2 regions of the Kitasatospora sp. NPDC057015 genome follow, and region 1 is predicted to be linked to the other one. Evidence: riboswitches for the same ligand, from Rfam matches in the RefSeq annotation. Region 1 holds a riboswitch; the other holds the start of a gene.
What was found. A riboswitch is a leader RNA that binds a small molecule or an ion and turns the genes downstream of it on or off. The one in region 1 is predicted to bind cobalamin.
Positions count from the first base shown of each region.

Region 2: another riboswitch for cobalamin. It lies ahead of metE (5-methyltetrahydropteroyltriglutamate--homocysteine S-methyltransferase); the one in region 1 lies ahead of ACFTWP_RS19210 (HoxN/HupN/NixA family nickel/cobalt transporter).

Region 1 covers NZ_JBHUSG010000018.1:112,030-119,529, reverse strand. Annotated here, with positions in the region: gene ACFTWP_RS19230 (M24 family metallopeptidase) at 1-524, opposite strand, end outside; gene rpmG (50S ribosomal protein L33) at 762-926, shown strand; gene ACFTWP_RS19220 (helix-turn-helix domain-containing protein) at 1,087-1,671, opposite strand; gene ACFTWP_RS19215 (EamA family transporter) at 1,789-2,643, shown strand; gene ACFTWP_RS19210 (HoxN/HupN/NixA family nickel/cobalt transporter) at 2,675-3,790, opposite strand; cobalamin riboswitch at 3,818-4,035, opposite strand; gene ACFTWP_RS19205 (ArsR/SmtB family transcription factor) at 4,119-4,514, shown strand; gene ACFTWP_RS19200 (Fpg/Nei family DNA glycosylase) at 4,539-5,348, opposite strand; gene ACFTWP_RS19195 (AAA family ATPase) at 5,452-6,441, opposite strand; gene aroQ (type II 3-dehydroquinate dehydratase) at 6,529-6,969, opposite strand; gene aroB (3-dehydroquinate synthase) at 6,966-7,500, opposite strand, start outside.
Region 2 covers NZ_JBHUSG010000001.1:167,588-175,087, forward strand. Annotated here, with positions in the region: gene ACFTWP_RS00700 (amino acid transporter) at 1-279, opposite strand, end outside; gene ACFTWP_RS00705 (hypothetical protein) at 526-1,455, opposite strand; gene metE (5-methyltetrahydropteroyltriglutamate--homocysteine S-methyltransferase) at 1,673-4,009, opposite strand; cobalamin riboswitch at 4,144-4,367, opposite strand; gene ACFTWP_RS00715 (serine protein kinase RIO) at 4,688-5,653, opposite strand; gene ACFTWP_RS00720 (APC family permease) at 6,230-7,500, shown strand, end outside.

The DNA.
Region 1 (7,500 bases):
GCCAGGTGCCGTTCGGTCCGGCCCACCAGGATCGATTCGAGCAGCTCGCTCAGGGCCTGGTCGGCGATCTCCGCCGCGATCCGCAGATCGGCGATCTCGTGCTCGTCCTTGATCACCCGCATCCGCTCGACCGCCCGGTCCAGGTCCGCCAGGCGGACTCCCCGGGCCAGGCCGGCGACCGCGCGGTGCCGGGTGACGGTCAGGTCGTGCTCCTCGACCGCGAGGTCGCCCACCCGCAGCCGGACGGCCGCCTCGGCGGCGGCGAGCGCGGTGTCGGTACCGGCCGTCACCGGCAGCTGGGTGAGGTCCTCGCCGAGCAGGTGCTCGCCGGTGTCGTCCGGTGGCAGGTCGTCCGGCAGCGCCAGCAGGGCGCGCTCCCGGGTGAGCAGCAGGGTGGCACCGCACGGCCCGCACCCGGTGAGGTAGCGGACGTTCGCCGGTCTGGTGATCAGCGCCGCATCCGCTCCCGTCGCGCTGCAGTTCTCCCTCAGACGCTCCCGCCGACCCGCGTACGCATCAGACATGGGTCGAGCGTACGGAGAGCGGCGGCGGTTCGCCCGGTGAGCGGCCCGGACGGCGGCACCGGCGGTGCTCGCGGGTGCCCCGGCGCGCGGCGAGGGCGGGCCGGGGCGCGGGTCGGGGGCTAGGGCCGGACGGGAATGGACGCGGCGCCGGCCGTGTTGGGAGCGGATGAAAACGACAACCGTTTCCCGGGTGGGTCGACCGGACCCGCCCGCCACCGCTCCACGGAAGGGGAGACCATGGCCCGCAGCGAGCTGCGCCCCGTCGTCCGACTCCGCTCCACGGCCGGCACCGGCTTCACGTACGTGACCCGCAAGAACCGCCGCAACGACCCCGACCGGATGACCCTGCGCAAGTACGACCCGGTGGCGCACCGCCACGTGGCGTTCCGCGAGGAGCGCTGACGCCGGGCCCGGACCGGTCCGGGATGAACGGCGGGCGACGCCACCGCACGGGTGGCGCCGCCCGCCGTTCGCGTTCGGGGCGAGCCCCGGCCGGCCGGGAGCAACCCGGGCGATCGGCGGCAGGCGCAGCCGGTGGACGCAGGGGCGGGCGGGGGCCCGCTCAGCGCGGGGGCGGCACCGAGACGACCATGGTCAGCCGCACGGGCGCGTCGCCCTCGTTGCGGTAGCCGTGCGGCTGGGAGGCGTCGAAGGAGGCGGTGCTGCCCGCCGGCACCCGGTGGTCGCGGTCACCGTGGGAGAGGGTCAGCTCACCGGTCTCCACCCGGACGATCTCGACCGTCCCCGCGGGGTGCGCCTCGGAGCCGTAGCCCTCGCCGGGTTCGAGGTGCCAGGCCCAGAGTTCGAGCGGCCCCGGGGCCTCCACGCCGCTCAGCAGCGTGCCGCTGCCGCCCTGCGGGCCGGTCCAGAGCGGGACGGCCTGGTCGGGCGTGACGATCCGCACCGCGGCGCTCTCGTCGTAGTCCAGCAGCCGGGCGACCGAGACCCCGAGCGCGTCGGCCAGCCGCACCACCGTGGCGACGCTGGGATTGGTCCTGACCTGCTCGATCTGCACGATCATCCCGCGACTGACGCCGGCCCGGGCGGCCAGCGCGTCGAGGGTGTGGCCGCGTTCGGCGCGCAGCCGCTTGAGGTTCCGGGCGAGCGCCTGGGAGACGAGATCGGGATCCGGCACGAGATAGTCCAATAAATTGATTCGGCTGGTTCATTCTGCTGTACTACGCTGCGATCCGGACAGGCGTCCGGTCGAATGTACTGCGGAGGCCATCGTGCTGTCCCCCACCACCCCCGCGGCCAGACCGCGGTGAGCGCCCTGCTCGCCCTCACCGCCAGCCTGCTCTGGGGCCTGGCCGACTTCGGCGGCGGCGCCCTGACCAGGAGACTTCCCGCCCTCGCGGTGGTGGTCGCCTCACAGCTGACCGCCGCCGTCGTCCTGGTGGCGGCCGTCCTCGCCACCGGCGGGATCGGCGACGCCACGCCGATGCTCTGGTACGCCGTCGCCGCCGGGGTGATCGGGCCGTTCGCCATGCTGGCCTTCTACCGGGCGCTGGCAATGGGGCCGATGGGGGTGGTGTCACCGCTGGCCACCGTCGGGGTGGCCGTCCCGGTCGGGGTCGGACTCGCACTGGGCGAGCGGCCCGGCCTCGGGCAGGCCGCCGGGATCGCGGTCGCGCTGGCCGGGGTCGTGCTGGCCGCCGGCCCGCAGCGGGGCGGGCCGGCGGCCGGGCCCCGGGTCCTGCTGCTCACCCTGGGCGCCGCGTTCGGCTTCGGCGCCGTGATGGCCCTGGTCGCGCAGGCCTCCGCCGGCGGCGGCCTGCTCCTGACCCTCTGCGTCCAGCGGCTGTGCAACATCGCGGTCGGCGGCGCCGCCCTGGCCCTGACCCTGCGGCGGACCGGCACCGGCACCGGTCTCGGCCGGGAGCTGCGGGGGCGGCTGCCCGCCCTCACCGCCGTGGGCCTGGCCGACGTGGCGGCGAACGGCGCCTACGCGACGGCCTCGCACAGCGGGTCGGCGGCCGCGGCGGCCGTGCTGGCCTCGCTCTACCCCGTCGTCACCGCGCTGATGGCACGCGGTGTGCTCGACGAGCGGCTGCGCCGGATACAGGTGCTCGGTGCGGGCCTGGCGGTGGCCGGGACCCTGCTGCTCGCCGCCGCCTGAACCACCGGTCCGCCCGGCCGGGCAAACCCGCTCACGGCGCGGCGGCCCAGCGCTGCTCCACCCTGCCCAGCCGCCAGTAGGCGACGGCCGCCGCCCAGACCACCACGAAGAGCCCGACGATCACATAGCCCACGTTGTCGAGCGAGAGGCCGGCGATCCAGCCGCTGACCGGATCGGTCAGGTCCAGCTTCTCGTGCAGCACGCTGACCAGCTCGATCGTGCCGATGATGAAGGCGACCGCGATCGACAGCCCGGTGATGGTCAGGTTGTAGTACACCTTGCGCACCGGGTTGGAGAAGGCCCACTGGTAGGCGAAGTTCATGAAGGTCCCGTCCAGCGTGTCGAACAGGCTCATCCCCGCCGCGAACAGCAGCGGCAGGCAGACGATCGCGTACCAGGGCAGCCCGGCGGCCGCGCCGCTGCCCGCCATCACCATCAGGGTCACCTCGGTCGCCGTGTCGAAGCCGAGCCCGAGCACCATCCCGACCGGGAACATCTGCCCGGGCCGGGTGATCGAACGGGTGGCCCGGTTCAGCACCCGGTTGAACAGGCCGCGGGAGTTCAGGTGCCCCTCCAGCTCCGCCTCGTCGAACCGACCGGCCCGCATCGCCCGGAAGACCCGCAGGATGCCGAACAGCGCCGCCAGGTTCAGCGCGCCGATCAGGTACAGGAAGGCCCCCGAGGCACTGGTGCCCAGCACGCCGAGCCACTGGTGGGCCGTCGAGTCCTCGTCCATCAGGGTGTTCGCCAGCTGCGCGCCGCCCGCCACCAGCGCCGCCATCAGGACGACCATGGAGGAGTGGCCCAGGGCGAACCAGAAGCCCACCGACACCGGCCGCCGGCCGTCCGCCATCAGCTTGCGGGTGGTGTTGTCGATCACGGCGATGTGGTCCGCGTCGAAGGCGTGGCGCATCCCCAGCGTGTACGCGGTGATGCCCAGGCCGACCCCGAAGACCTGGGTGCCGACCGCGTACTCGTGCGGTGCCACCAGGAAGAAGAGCGTCCCGAACGCCGCCACGTGCATCGCCAGGATCACCGCCATCAGCCCGGCCGTGCGGACGGTGTCCTCGCGCCGCCAGCGGAAGGCCGGCAGGGCGGGGGCGGTGGGCGGCGCGGCCGGGGCGGCACCGATTTCGGGCAGGGTCATGCGGTCACGCTCCAGCACCTCGTGGATCACTTCGTGAGATGCCGTGGCCGGTCTCCTGGCTGACGGGTCGAACGCTCCCGCGCCGGCCTTCCCGGACGCCTGGACGTCCAGTGACCACCCGCCCCGGTCAGGGGGCGGGACATGGCGCGGATGCTTCCCGATCACAGTGGCGAGGGCCGCTCCGGTCTGGGACCTCTGAAGGTCCGTCACCGGTCTTCCCGAACACCACGGCGGGCCACACCGTACGGGGCGTCAGGTCGTCCATGCAAGGCTGCGCACCTGCGCAGGTGTTCAGGATCACACCCCGTGGGCTGCGAGAATGGCCCGCATGCATCTCGTACCGGCCGAGCGCGCGGACCACCGGACCATCGACGGCCACCGGGTCTGCGAGGCCATCGCGGCGATCGGCGACCCCGCCCGGGTGCGCGCCCGGGCCGAACGCTTCGCCCTGCTCGCCGACCCGGGACGCCTCGCCCTGCTGCTCGCCCTGCACCGGGCCGGCCCGCTCGCCGTCAGCGACCTCGCGGTCGCCACCGGCATGCGCGACCCGGCCGTCTCCCAGGCGCTGCGGCTGCTGCGCACCGCCGCCGTGGTGGCCGGCGACAGGGACGGCCGGGTGGTGCGCTACCGGATCGTCGACGAGGACCTCGGCCCGCTGCTGGCCCACTGCGCGGCGGACGACCATGCCGAGCCGCAGCCGCACGAGGTGACCGCCCCCGCGTGACCGCCCGCGCCGGGTGACGGCCGGTCAGACCCGCTGGCAGCTCGGGCACCAGAAGAGGTTGCGGGCCGCGTGCTCCTCGGTGCGGACGGCCGTGCCGCAGACCAGGCAGGGCATCGCCGCACGGCGGTAGACGTAGACCTCGCCGCCGTGGTCGTCGACCCGCGGCGGGCGGTTCATCGCCTCGGGGGTGTGCTCGGGGCGGACGGTGTCGATCCGGCCCGCGTCCACCCCCTCCTGCATCAGGGTGACCAGGTCGGCCCAGATGGCGTCCCACTGCGCACGCGTCAGGTCGCGGCCGGCCCGGTGCGGGCTGATGCCGAGCCGGAAGAGCACCTCGGCGCGGTAGACGTTGCCGACGCCCGCCAGCACCTTCTGGTCCATCAGCAGGGCCGCGACCGTCGTCCGGCTGGCGGAGATCCGCCGCCAGGCCAGCACCGGGTCGGCGTCCGCGCGCAGCGGGTCCGGCCCCAGCCGGGCGGCGACGGCCGCCTTCTCGCCCGGGGTGAGCAGCTCGCAGGTGGTGGGGCCGCGCAGGTCGGCGTACGCGTCGTCGTTCTCCAGCCGCAGCCGCACCAGGCCGACCGCCCGCGGGGCCGGGCCCTCGCCGAAGGTGAAGCCGCCGTACAGGCCGAGGTGGACGTGCAGCCAGGCGCCCTCCTCGAACCCGAGGAAGAGGTGCTTGCCGGTGGCCTCGGCCGAGACGAGTGCCTGGCCGTCGATCAGCTCGGCGCCGTCGGCGAAGCGCCCCTGCGGGCTGGAGACCCGGACGGGGCGGTCGCCGAAGGCCTGGAAGTTCTGGGCGGCCAGGCGGTGGATGATGTGGCCTTCGGGCACGGAACGGCTCCCCCGGTGGATCAGCAGGACGGGTCCATCATCCCAGCCGGCACTGACAGCCCGGTGTGGCGGCGATCGGCGGGCGGCGGCGGGAAGGCCCTGGTCAGCGTACGGGGCGCCCGAGCAGGCGGGCCAGGATGACCTGGTCCAGGGCGGCGGCGGTGGCGCCGACGTCCAGTTGGGAGTTGTCGATGATCGGCAGCCCGGAGTTGTACCAGCCGGCCATCCGGCCGTGGATCCGGGCGACCTCCTCGTCGCTGAGGCGCCGATTGCCGCTGCGGCGGGCGTTGCGGGCGAGGACGGAGTCCAGCCCGGGGAGCAGCACCACCGGGATCATGCCGGGGCCGATGTGGCGCTTCCAGCCGCCGAGACCGATCGCCGGGCGGTCCGGGAACACCGCGTCGTCGATGATGCAGGAGATGCCGTTGGCGAGGTAGTTGCGGCAGGCGAAGCCGCAGGTGCGGCGGGCCAGCCGGTACTGGGCCTCGGAGGCGTTGTTCCAGCCGGACTGCGGGTTGGCGAAGCCGGACTGCACCCACTCCCGGACGTCGTCCAGGCTGATGTGCGCGGTCGGGGAGGGGCGGCGTTCGGCCCAGTGCCGCGCGACGGTGGTCTTGCCGGCGCCGGCCGGGCCGATCAGCAGGACGGCGATCGGGCCGGTGGGAGCGTGCGGCTGCGGATGCGCGGGCAGCTGGACCGGTGCCCCGGACGGCAGCAGGAAGTGCCCCGTGGCGCCGGCCGGCGCCGGTGGGCCGGCCGGGCCGGGGGCGCTCCGTGCACGCAGCGCCGGGTCACCGTAGGGGTGCCGGGGTGCGGGGTGGCCGCCGGGCGGGCCGGCCGCGGTCGGCGCCGCGAAGAGCGGCCCGGCGCCGCGCGCGGGTGCGGCGGCCGGGGGCACGAGCGGAGCTGGCGCCGGTGCGGGCTGCGGGCCGGGGCCGACGGCAGCGACGGACTGCGGGCCGGCTGCGGGCTGCGGTGCGCCGAGCGGTCCGGCCGCCGGTACGGGCCCGGTCTGCGGGGCCGGTGCGGTGGGTGTCGCCGGCGGGGTCACCGGCCGTGGAGGCAGCTGTCCTCCCCCTGGGTACTGCGTCACGGTCACCTCCCGACACCGTCTTCGACGGGGACACTACACGCCGGCCCGGCGGCGGGCACAGTCCGCCACCGGGCCGTTGATCTTGCTTCAGCGTGTGGTGAGCTGCTCCGCGAGGGCGCGCAGGGCCAGTTCGTACGAGCCGAGGCCGAAGCCCGCGATGGTCCCGGAGGCCACCGCGGCGATCACCGAGGTGTGCCGGAACTCCTCGCGCGCGTACGGGTTGGAGATGTGCACCTCGATGAGCGGCGCCGTCCGCTGGGCGGCGGCGTCGCGGATCGCGTACGAGTAGTGGGTGAACGCCCCGGGGTTGATCACCACCGGGGTCCGCTCGTCGGCGGCCCAGTGCAGCCACTCGATCATCTGCTGCTCGGAGTTGGTCTCCTTGACCTCGACCTCGAAGCCCAGCTCCTTGCCGAGCACGGCGCAGCGCTCGACCAGCCCGGCGTACGAGGTGGCGCCGTAGACGTCGGGCTCGCGGCTGCCGAGGCGGCCGAGGTTGGGCCCGTTGAGCACCAGCACGCGGCTCACGCGGAGACCTCCGCGTAGGCGGCGACCAGCAGCGACGGGTCGGGGCCCTCCAGTACGGAGGTCCTGGCCAGGCCGTCGAGGACGATGAAGCGCAGCAGGTCGCCGCGCGACTTCTTGTCGATCTTCATGGCGTCCAGCAGCTTGGGCCAGGCGTCACCGCGGTAGGTGAGCGGCAGGCCGACCGAGGCGAGCACGGTGCGGTGCCGGTCGGCGGTCTCGTCGTCGAGGCGCCCGGCGAGCCGGCCGAGTTCGGCGGCGAAGACCATGCCGACCGAGACGGCCGCGCCGTGCCGCCACTTGTAGCGCTCGTTGCGCTCGATGGCGTGCGCGAGGGTGTGCCCGTAGTTGAGGATCTCGCGGCGCCCGGCCTCCTTGAGGTCGCCGGAGACCACGTCGGCCTTGACCTGGATGGCCCGCTGGATGAGCTCCAGGGTGTGCGGGCCGGCCGGGCTCTTGGCGCCCTCGGGGTCGGCCTCGACCAGGTCGAGGATCACCGGGTCGGCGATGAAGCCGGCCTTGATGACCTCGGCG
Region 2 (7,500 bases), on a different contig from region 1:
CGCCCCGCACAGCGTGACGATCACCAGCACGACGGTCGCCACCGGCGACAGCAGACCGGCCGCCAGCGCCGCGATGCCGGGCTGGTAGCCGAGGGTGGAGAAGTAGTCCAGGCCGGTCAGGCACATCACCCGCCACCAACGCTGCCGGTGCTCCGCGGGAGCTTCGGCGTGCGGGCCCGGGTGCTGCTTGACCCGGTCCGAGGTGCCCTCCAGCAGCCACGCCCGCAACCGCTGCCGCGCCGACGGCGAGGAACCGCGAGCACCCGAAGCCGAAGTCACCACCCTGCACTCCCGTCGACCGCCACGAACCCCCAGCCCCCTGCCCTCAGCCTCCTGCCGGCCGGACGGGCGACCGCGTCAGCCTAAGCGGGCCGCCACCATTCAACCGGGCAGGCTCGGGGCCGGCGACGACACGTCACCCCATTGGCGGCCGGGCAGGCCCGAGGACGTCGGGGAGGGCGGGGAGGGTGGGGAGGCCCGGGATGGCAGGGAGGGCAGGCAGGGCAGCGCAGGGCACGGCCGGGGTCAGGGCACGCGCAGGGTGAGAACCGCCGTGTGCAGCTGCCCGGCGGTCTGGAACTGGAGGAAGACCCGCCAGTTCCCGGACTCGCCGACCATGGCGTCGAAGGTCAGCGTCGGACCGCCGTGATCCCCGTCGACCGCGTTCCCGGGGTGGAGATGGGCCAGCGCCTGGTCACCCTCGTGAAAGGCACTCAGATGGGCGTAGCTGTCGAGGTACGGCTGGAGGTCGGTGGTCGGCTCGCCGTCCCTGGTGACGGTGACGGTGAGCCGCTGGGTCATCGGCCCCGTCGACCCGGCCTTCAGGGTGACGGTGTAGCCGTCGACGGTCGTGCCGTCGGCCGCCGCGGGCAGCGGCTCGGCGGCGGTCTCGCCGGGCACGGACACGGTGCGGCTGAGGACGAACTCCCTGCCCTTGCCCCGGCCGGTGTTCGGCGTGAACGCGGCGTACAGCCGCCAGCTGCCGGGCGTGAGGGCGGCCAGGTCGGCGGTCCAGCCGCCGTCGGCGGCCATCGCCGGGTGCAGGTGCTGATAGCCCGTGAGATCCGTGCGGATCGCGTAGAAGTGCAGCCGCCTGGTCTGGGCGACGGCGAAGTCGGTGACCGGCGATCCGTCGGGGCCGAGGACGGTGAACGGGTAGCTCACCGCCTGGCCGGCCGGGAGGGTGGCGACCGGGGAGTCCAGCCGGTAGCCGCCCAGTTCTCCGACGAGCCCCTCGCCGGAGGCCATCCCGGGCATCACCGGAGCGGCCGACGACGGCGACGACGGCGACGACGGCCGGCCGGGCGTCGGCGCGGCGCCGTGCCCCCGGCCCGCCGCCCCCGAACCCTCGGGGCCCCCGGACGGACCGGTGGCGCCCAGCAGGAACAGGAGCAGCCCGGCCGCGGCTGCCAGCACGGCCCCCCAGCGGAAGACCGAGCGAGTGGAAGCGAACATCATCGAAGCCTTCCGTCCCGTGGGGCCGGAAACCTGAACAGCGCCCCACAGGACAGGAGACCCGTGCCGGGCACGGCGATAACGGAAATCCGCCGGGCGCGGTCGCAGGAGCCCCGCGTCCGCGTCGGTCCGTGACGGGCCGACCGGCCACGACGCCCCGGTACGGTACGGGCGCTGCCGGGGCGAGTGGTCGCGACCACCCGCCCCGGCGGCGGCGTCAGCCGGCCAGTTCCGCGCGGACTTCCCTGGCCGCGGCGACCAGGTTCTCCAGCGAGGCGCGGGTCTCCGTCCACCCGCGGGTCTTCAGCCCGCAGTCGGGGTTGACCCAGAGCCGCTCGGCCGGGACGGCGGCCAGGCCGGCGCGGAGCAGGGCGGCGGCCTCCGCGCTGCTCGGCACCCGGGGCGAGTGGATGTCGTAGACGCCCGGACCTACCTCGCGCGGGTAGCCCGCCCCGGCCAGCTCGTGGGCGACCTCCATGTGCGAGCGGGCCGCCTCCAGCGAGATCACGTCGGCGTCGAGCCCGTCGATCGCGGTCATGATCGCGCCGAACTCGGCGTAGCACATGTGGGTGTGGACCTGGGTGTCCGCCCGGACCCCCGAGGTGGTGAGCCGGAACGACTCCGTGGCCCACGCCAGGTACGCCGGCCGGCCGGCGGCCCGCAGCGGCAGGGTCTCGCGCAGGGCCGGCTCGTCGACCTGGACGACGGCGGCGCCGGCGGCCTCCAGGTCGACGACCTCGTCGCGCAGGGCGAGGGCGACCTGACGGGCGGTGTCGGCGAGCGGCTGGTCGTCGCGGACGAAGGACCAGGCGAGCATGGTGACCGGGCCGGTGAGCATGCCCTTGACCGGCCTGTCGGTGAGGTCCTGCGCGTAGCGGAACCAGTCGACGGTCATCGGGTGCGGGCGGGAGACGTCGCCGGCCAGGACCGGCGGGCGGACGTAGCGGGTGCCGTAGGACTGCACCCAACCGTGCTGGGTGGCCAGGTACCCGGTGAGCTGCTCGGCGAAGTACTGGACCATGTCGTTGCGCTCGGGCTCGCCGTGCACCAGGACGTCGAGCCCGGCCTTCTCCTGATAGGCGATCACCTCGCGGACCTCGGCGCGCATCAGGTCCTGGTAGGCGGCCTGGTCGATCCGGCCGGCGCGCAGGTCGGCGCGGGCGACCCGCAGGTCGGCCGTCTGCGGGAAGGAGCCGATGGTGGTGGTGGGCAGCAGGGGCAGGCCGAGGCGGGCGCGCTGGGCCTCGGCGCGCTCGGGGTAGGCCTGCGCGCGGCGGGCGTCCCCGGGGGTGGTGGCGGCGGCCCTGGCACGGACGACCGGGTCGCGGGTGAGCGCCGAGGCGGCGCGGGAGGCCAGGTCGGCCCGGTTGGCGGCGAGTTCGGGGAGAATCGCGTGGGTGCCCTCGCGCAGGCCCCGCGCCAGGGTGGTGATCTCCTCGGTCTTCTGACGGGCGAAGGCCAGCCAGCGGGCGACCTGCGGGTCGAGGTCGCGCTCGGCGCCCGCGTCGAGCGGGACGTGCAGCAGGGAGCAGGACGGCGCGACGTCCACCCGCTCGGCCAGGCCCAGGAGGGTGGCCAGGGTGGAGAGGGACTTCGCCAGGTCGTTGATCCAGATGTTGCGGCCGTCCACCACACCGGCCACCAGGCGCTTGCCGGGCAGTCCGCCGACGGCGGCGAGGTCGTCGAGGTTGCCCGCGGCCGGTCCGGTGAAGTCCAGGCCCACCCCCTCGATCGGGGCCCCGGCGAGGACCTTCAGCGCCTCGCCGGCCCGGTCGAAGTAGGTCGCGACGAGGATGCTCGGCCGTTCGGTGAGGGCGCCGAGATCGCGGTAGACCCGCTCGGCGGCGTTCAGTTCGGCCGGGGTGCGGTCCTGCACCAGGGCTGGCTCGTCCAGTTGCACCCACTCGGCGCCGGCGGCGCGCAGGTCCGCGAGCAGCTCGGCGTAGACGGGCAGCAGCCGGTCGAGCAGGGTGATGGGTTGGAAGTCGGCGGCCGCTTCGGGCGCGGGCTTGGCCAGCAGCAGGTAGGTCAGCGGGCCCACCAGCACCGGACGGGCGGCGCGGTGGCCGAGCAGGAGCGCCTCGCGCAGTTCGGAGACCGCCTTCGCGGAGTTCGCCGCGAACACCGTGTCCGGGCCCACCTCGGGCACCAGGTAGTGGTAGTTGGTGTCGAACCACTTGGTCATCTCCAGCGGGGCCGCGTCCTGGGTGCCGCGGGCCATCGCGAAGTAGCCGTCCAGCGGGTCGGCGGCCACCGCGGCCCGGTGGCGCGGCGGGATCGCGCCCACGGCCACGGTGGTGTCCAGCACGTGGTCGTAGAGCGAGAAGTCGCCGGTGGGCACCTCGGTGACGCCGGCCTCCGCCAGCTGCCGCCAGTTCTCGCGGCGCAGTCCGGCGGCGGTGGCCCGCAGGGACTCGGCGTCGACGCGGCCGGCCCAGTACCCCTCGATCGCCTTCTTCAGCTCCCGGTTCGGGCCCTGCCTCGGGTAGCCGTACACGGTGGCCTGCACGGTGACCTGCGGGATGGCCTGCGGGGTGGTGGAACTCGATGACACGGAACTCTCCTTCGCGAGTCGCGTTGCGATCCCGGGAGAGCACGAGGACGAGAGAGCACGACAGGGGGCGTGGCACCAGGATGTGCCCGCCCGCTCCGCCGACCTGCCCGCGAGGTCACCGAGATCACCGCGTGCGGTCGCACACGGGCAGTGGCAGGTCTTCGGACTCGTGGGCACGCCGGGCCTGTCGGCCTCCGACACCTACTGGCCGTCGCTTCCCGGGCCCCTACGGGGCTCAGTGCATGTGACGGCGGTCGTTCCCACTCACCGCTGCGGGGCAGTCCCGGATTCACACCGGGTTCCCTCTTGCGACGCGCCTGCCTGGCTGGCAGGGCGAACCGACTGCGAGGCACAGCCTAGGCCGATCCGGACGGTCCTGTCGGCGATTGTCCGGATGGCGGATGGCGGCGTGGACCCGCAGCCCGCCGTCGGCCGGGATCCCGGCGCCGCGGACGACCCACGGACCGGGCCGTACGCGGGCCCGGTCCGTGGGCGCGTGCGCCGGCTCCCCGCCGGCTCCCCGCCGAGGTCGAGGCCGGAGCAGCGGCCGGGCGACGACGACGGGGTGGCGGGGGGCGGGGAGCGGGCGGACCGTCCGCGTGCCCCTCCGCGCCGAGGGACTCCCCTCCGCGCCGAGGGACTCCCCTCCGCGCCGAGGGACTCCCCGGCGCGCGGCGGCTACCTCAGGCGCGCGTCGGCGGCGAGCTCCTCGACCAGCTCCTGCACGCGCTCCTCGGACAGGCCCCGGGACGCGAACCAGGCGCCGACGTTGCGCACGTCCCGTTCCAGGAAGGAGCGCCCGCGCGGGTTGGCGACGACGTCCACGATCTGCGGCACGTCGATGATCACCAAGCGCCCGCGGTGGACGAGGATGTTGTAGGCCGACAGGTCGCCGTGTGCGTAGCCGCCGACCGCGAGCAGCGACAGGCTGCGGCCGAGCTGCTCCCAGAGATCGTCGATGTCGGCTTCCTCCGCCCGCAGTTGGGCGAGTCGGGGCGCTGCCGTGCCGTCGGCGTCACCGACGAACTCCATCAGGATCTCGGTCCCGGTGATCTGCACCGGGTACGGGACGGCCACCCCGGCCGACCAGAGCCGGCACAGCGCGCCGAACTCGGCCGCCGCCCACTGCCCGGCGATGGCCTCCTTGCCGAACGCCGTGCGCTTGGCCATCGCCCGGCTGATCCGGGACTCCTTGTGCTGGCGGCCCTCCAGGTAGCCCGAGTCGCGGTGGAACATCCGGTGCTGGGAGTCCCGGTAGCGCTTGGCCGCCATCAGGGTGCGCCGCTCGGTGCCCGGCACGCGGCGCTCCAGCAGGAAGACGTCGGCCTCCTTGCCGGTCTTCACGATGCCGAGTTCGGTGTCCACGGCCGCCAGTTCGGTCACCACCCACGCGGGGCGCGGCTCGGGCCCCTTCTCGGTGGGGGTGGACTTGTCCCAGGTGGACCAGCGGTCGCCCTCGGCGGGGCCGTCGGTCACCGGGGCGGGAGAGGCGAGGTCGTCCGGGTCCACGGGGAACCCGTCCCCCTCGGAGGGGAGGTACTCGCCCTCGAAGTCGTCGAACCGGTCGGACCGTCGGCCGCGCCGGGCCCCGCCCTTGGGACGGATACGGGAGAAGGAATCGCTGTCGGCAAAGCGCTCACGCACTGCGGTGGCTCCTGAGGAGTGGCCCACCGGGGTGCGTCCGATACGACGCGCTGTCAGCCGGTGGGGAGATGACGAACGAGGAGGGCGTATGGCGCGCACACGAAGGCGCGCCGCGACAGGGCGGCAACCATCCGGACACACCTCCTCGACGTCAGGTCCTGGCGCGGAGATCCGCGAGGACGTCAGTACCCTAGCCGCTCCCTCCCGCGGCGCAACCGAATTTCCGCCGCCGAGTCCCACCGGCCCCGGTCCGGCGGTCCGGGCCGCGCACCGGGGCGACGAACGACCCCGGGGCTCTGCTCTCCGTCCACCCGCACGCGGACGCGGCCCGACGCGACGGGTGGCCCGGCCGACCGCGAAACCACTCTGTCAAAGGCGACACGGAACGCTTGGCACAGTGATCGATTGCGGCGCCGCCCCGCAGGCCGGAGACTCCTAGAGCTCCGCCGGGCCGGGTACGGGGGCGCTCTCCGGGCCCGTCCGGTCGCCACCGCCGACCCCTACGGCGCCGCACGGCGGCCGACCCCGGTGATCCGGCTCCCCCACGATCCGCGCGCCGACGACCCCGAGGTGACCATGACGGCCTTTCCGGTGGACCCCGCCCCGACCCGCCTGCCCGCGCCCAGGAGGGTGCGGTTGATGCCGCTGGTGGCACTGATCTTCTTCAGCGTCTCCGGCGGCGCGTACGGCATCGAGGAGCTGTTCTCGACCTCCGGGCCCGGCATGGCGATCCTGCTGATCGTGCTGACCCCGCTGATCTACAGCGTCCCGCACGCGCTCGTGGTGGCGGAGCTCGGCACCGCGATCCCGGCGGAGGGCGGCTACTACCACTGGGTCAAGCGCGGGCTCGGCAGGTTCTGGGGCTTCCAGCAGGGCCTGCTGCAGTGGGTGTGCAGCTTCGTCGACATGGCCGTCTACCCCGTCCTGTTCACCAGCTACCTGCAGAGCCTGGTGGGCGCGGTCGCCCCCGGTGAGCACGTGCTGTTCCGACTGGGGAACCTGCAGTTCGACCTCAACTGGTTCATCTGCGTCGCGGTGATCGTGGTGTTCACCCTGCTCAACCTGCTCGGTGCGGGCTGGGTCGGGGAGTCCTCGGTGGTCTTCGCGGTGGTCTGCCTGGTCCCGATGCTGATCCTCTCGGTGATCGGCATCGTGCACCTGGCGAGCGACGGGACGAACCCGGTCGGCTCCCTCACCACCGGCTCCGACCAGTCGACCTGGAACGCCTTCGGGGCGGGCCTGTTCATCGTGATGTGGAACTACTGCGGCTGGGACAGCGTGTCCAACGTGGCCGGCGAGATGGAGAACCCGCGCCGCCACCTGCCCCGGGCGCTCGCGATGTCGATCGTGCTGATCATGATCGGGTACCTGCTGCCCACCATCGCCTCCCTGGCCACCGGCGCGGACGGCGAGGCGGGCTGGCGGAACTGGGAGGCCGGCTCCTTCTCCGCCGTGGCCGAGCAACTGGCGGGCCCCTGGCTCCAGATCACCGTCACCGTGGGCGGCATGTTCGCCGCGGTGGCCATGTTCTCCGCACTGCTCGCCTCCAACTCGCGACTCCCGGTCGTCCTCGCGAAGGACGGCTACTTCCCGGCGTGGCTCGCCAGGGAGAGCCCGCGCTACCGCGTGCCGATCGCTTCCGTGCTCGGCTCCTCGCTGATCTACGCGGTGTTCTGCCTCAGCAGCTTCACCAACCTGGTGATCTTCGACGTCTTCCTCACCAACATCGGGATCCTGCTGGAGGTCGCCGCCCTCGTCGCGCTGCGGCTGCGGGAGCCGGACCTGGAGCGCCCCTACCGGATCCCCGGCGGCTGGTGGAGCATCGGCGCCATCGTGGCCAGCCTGCT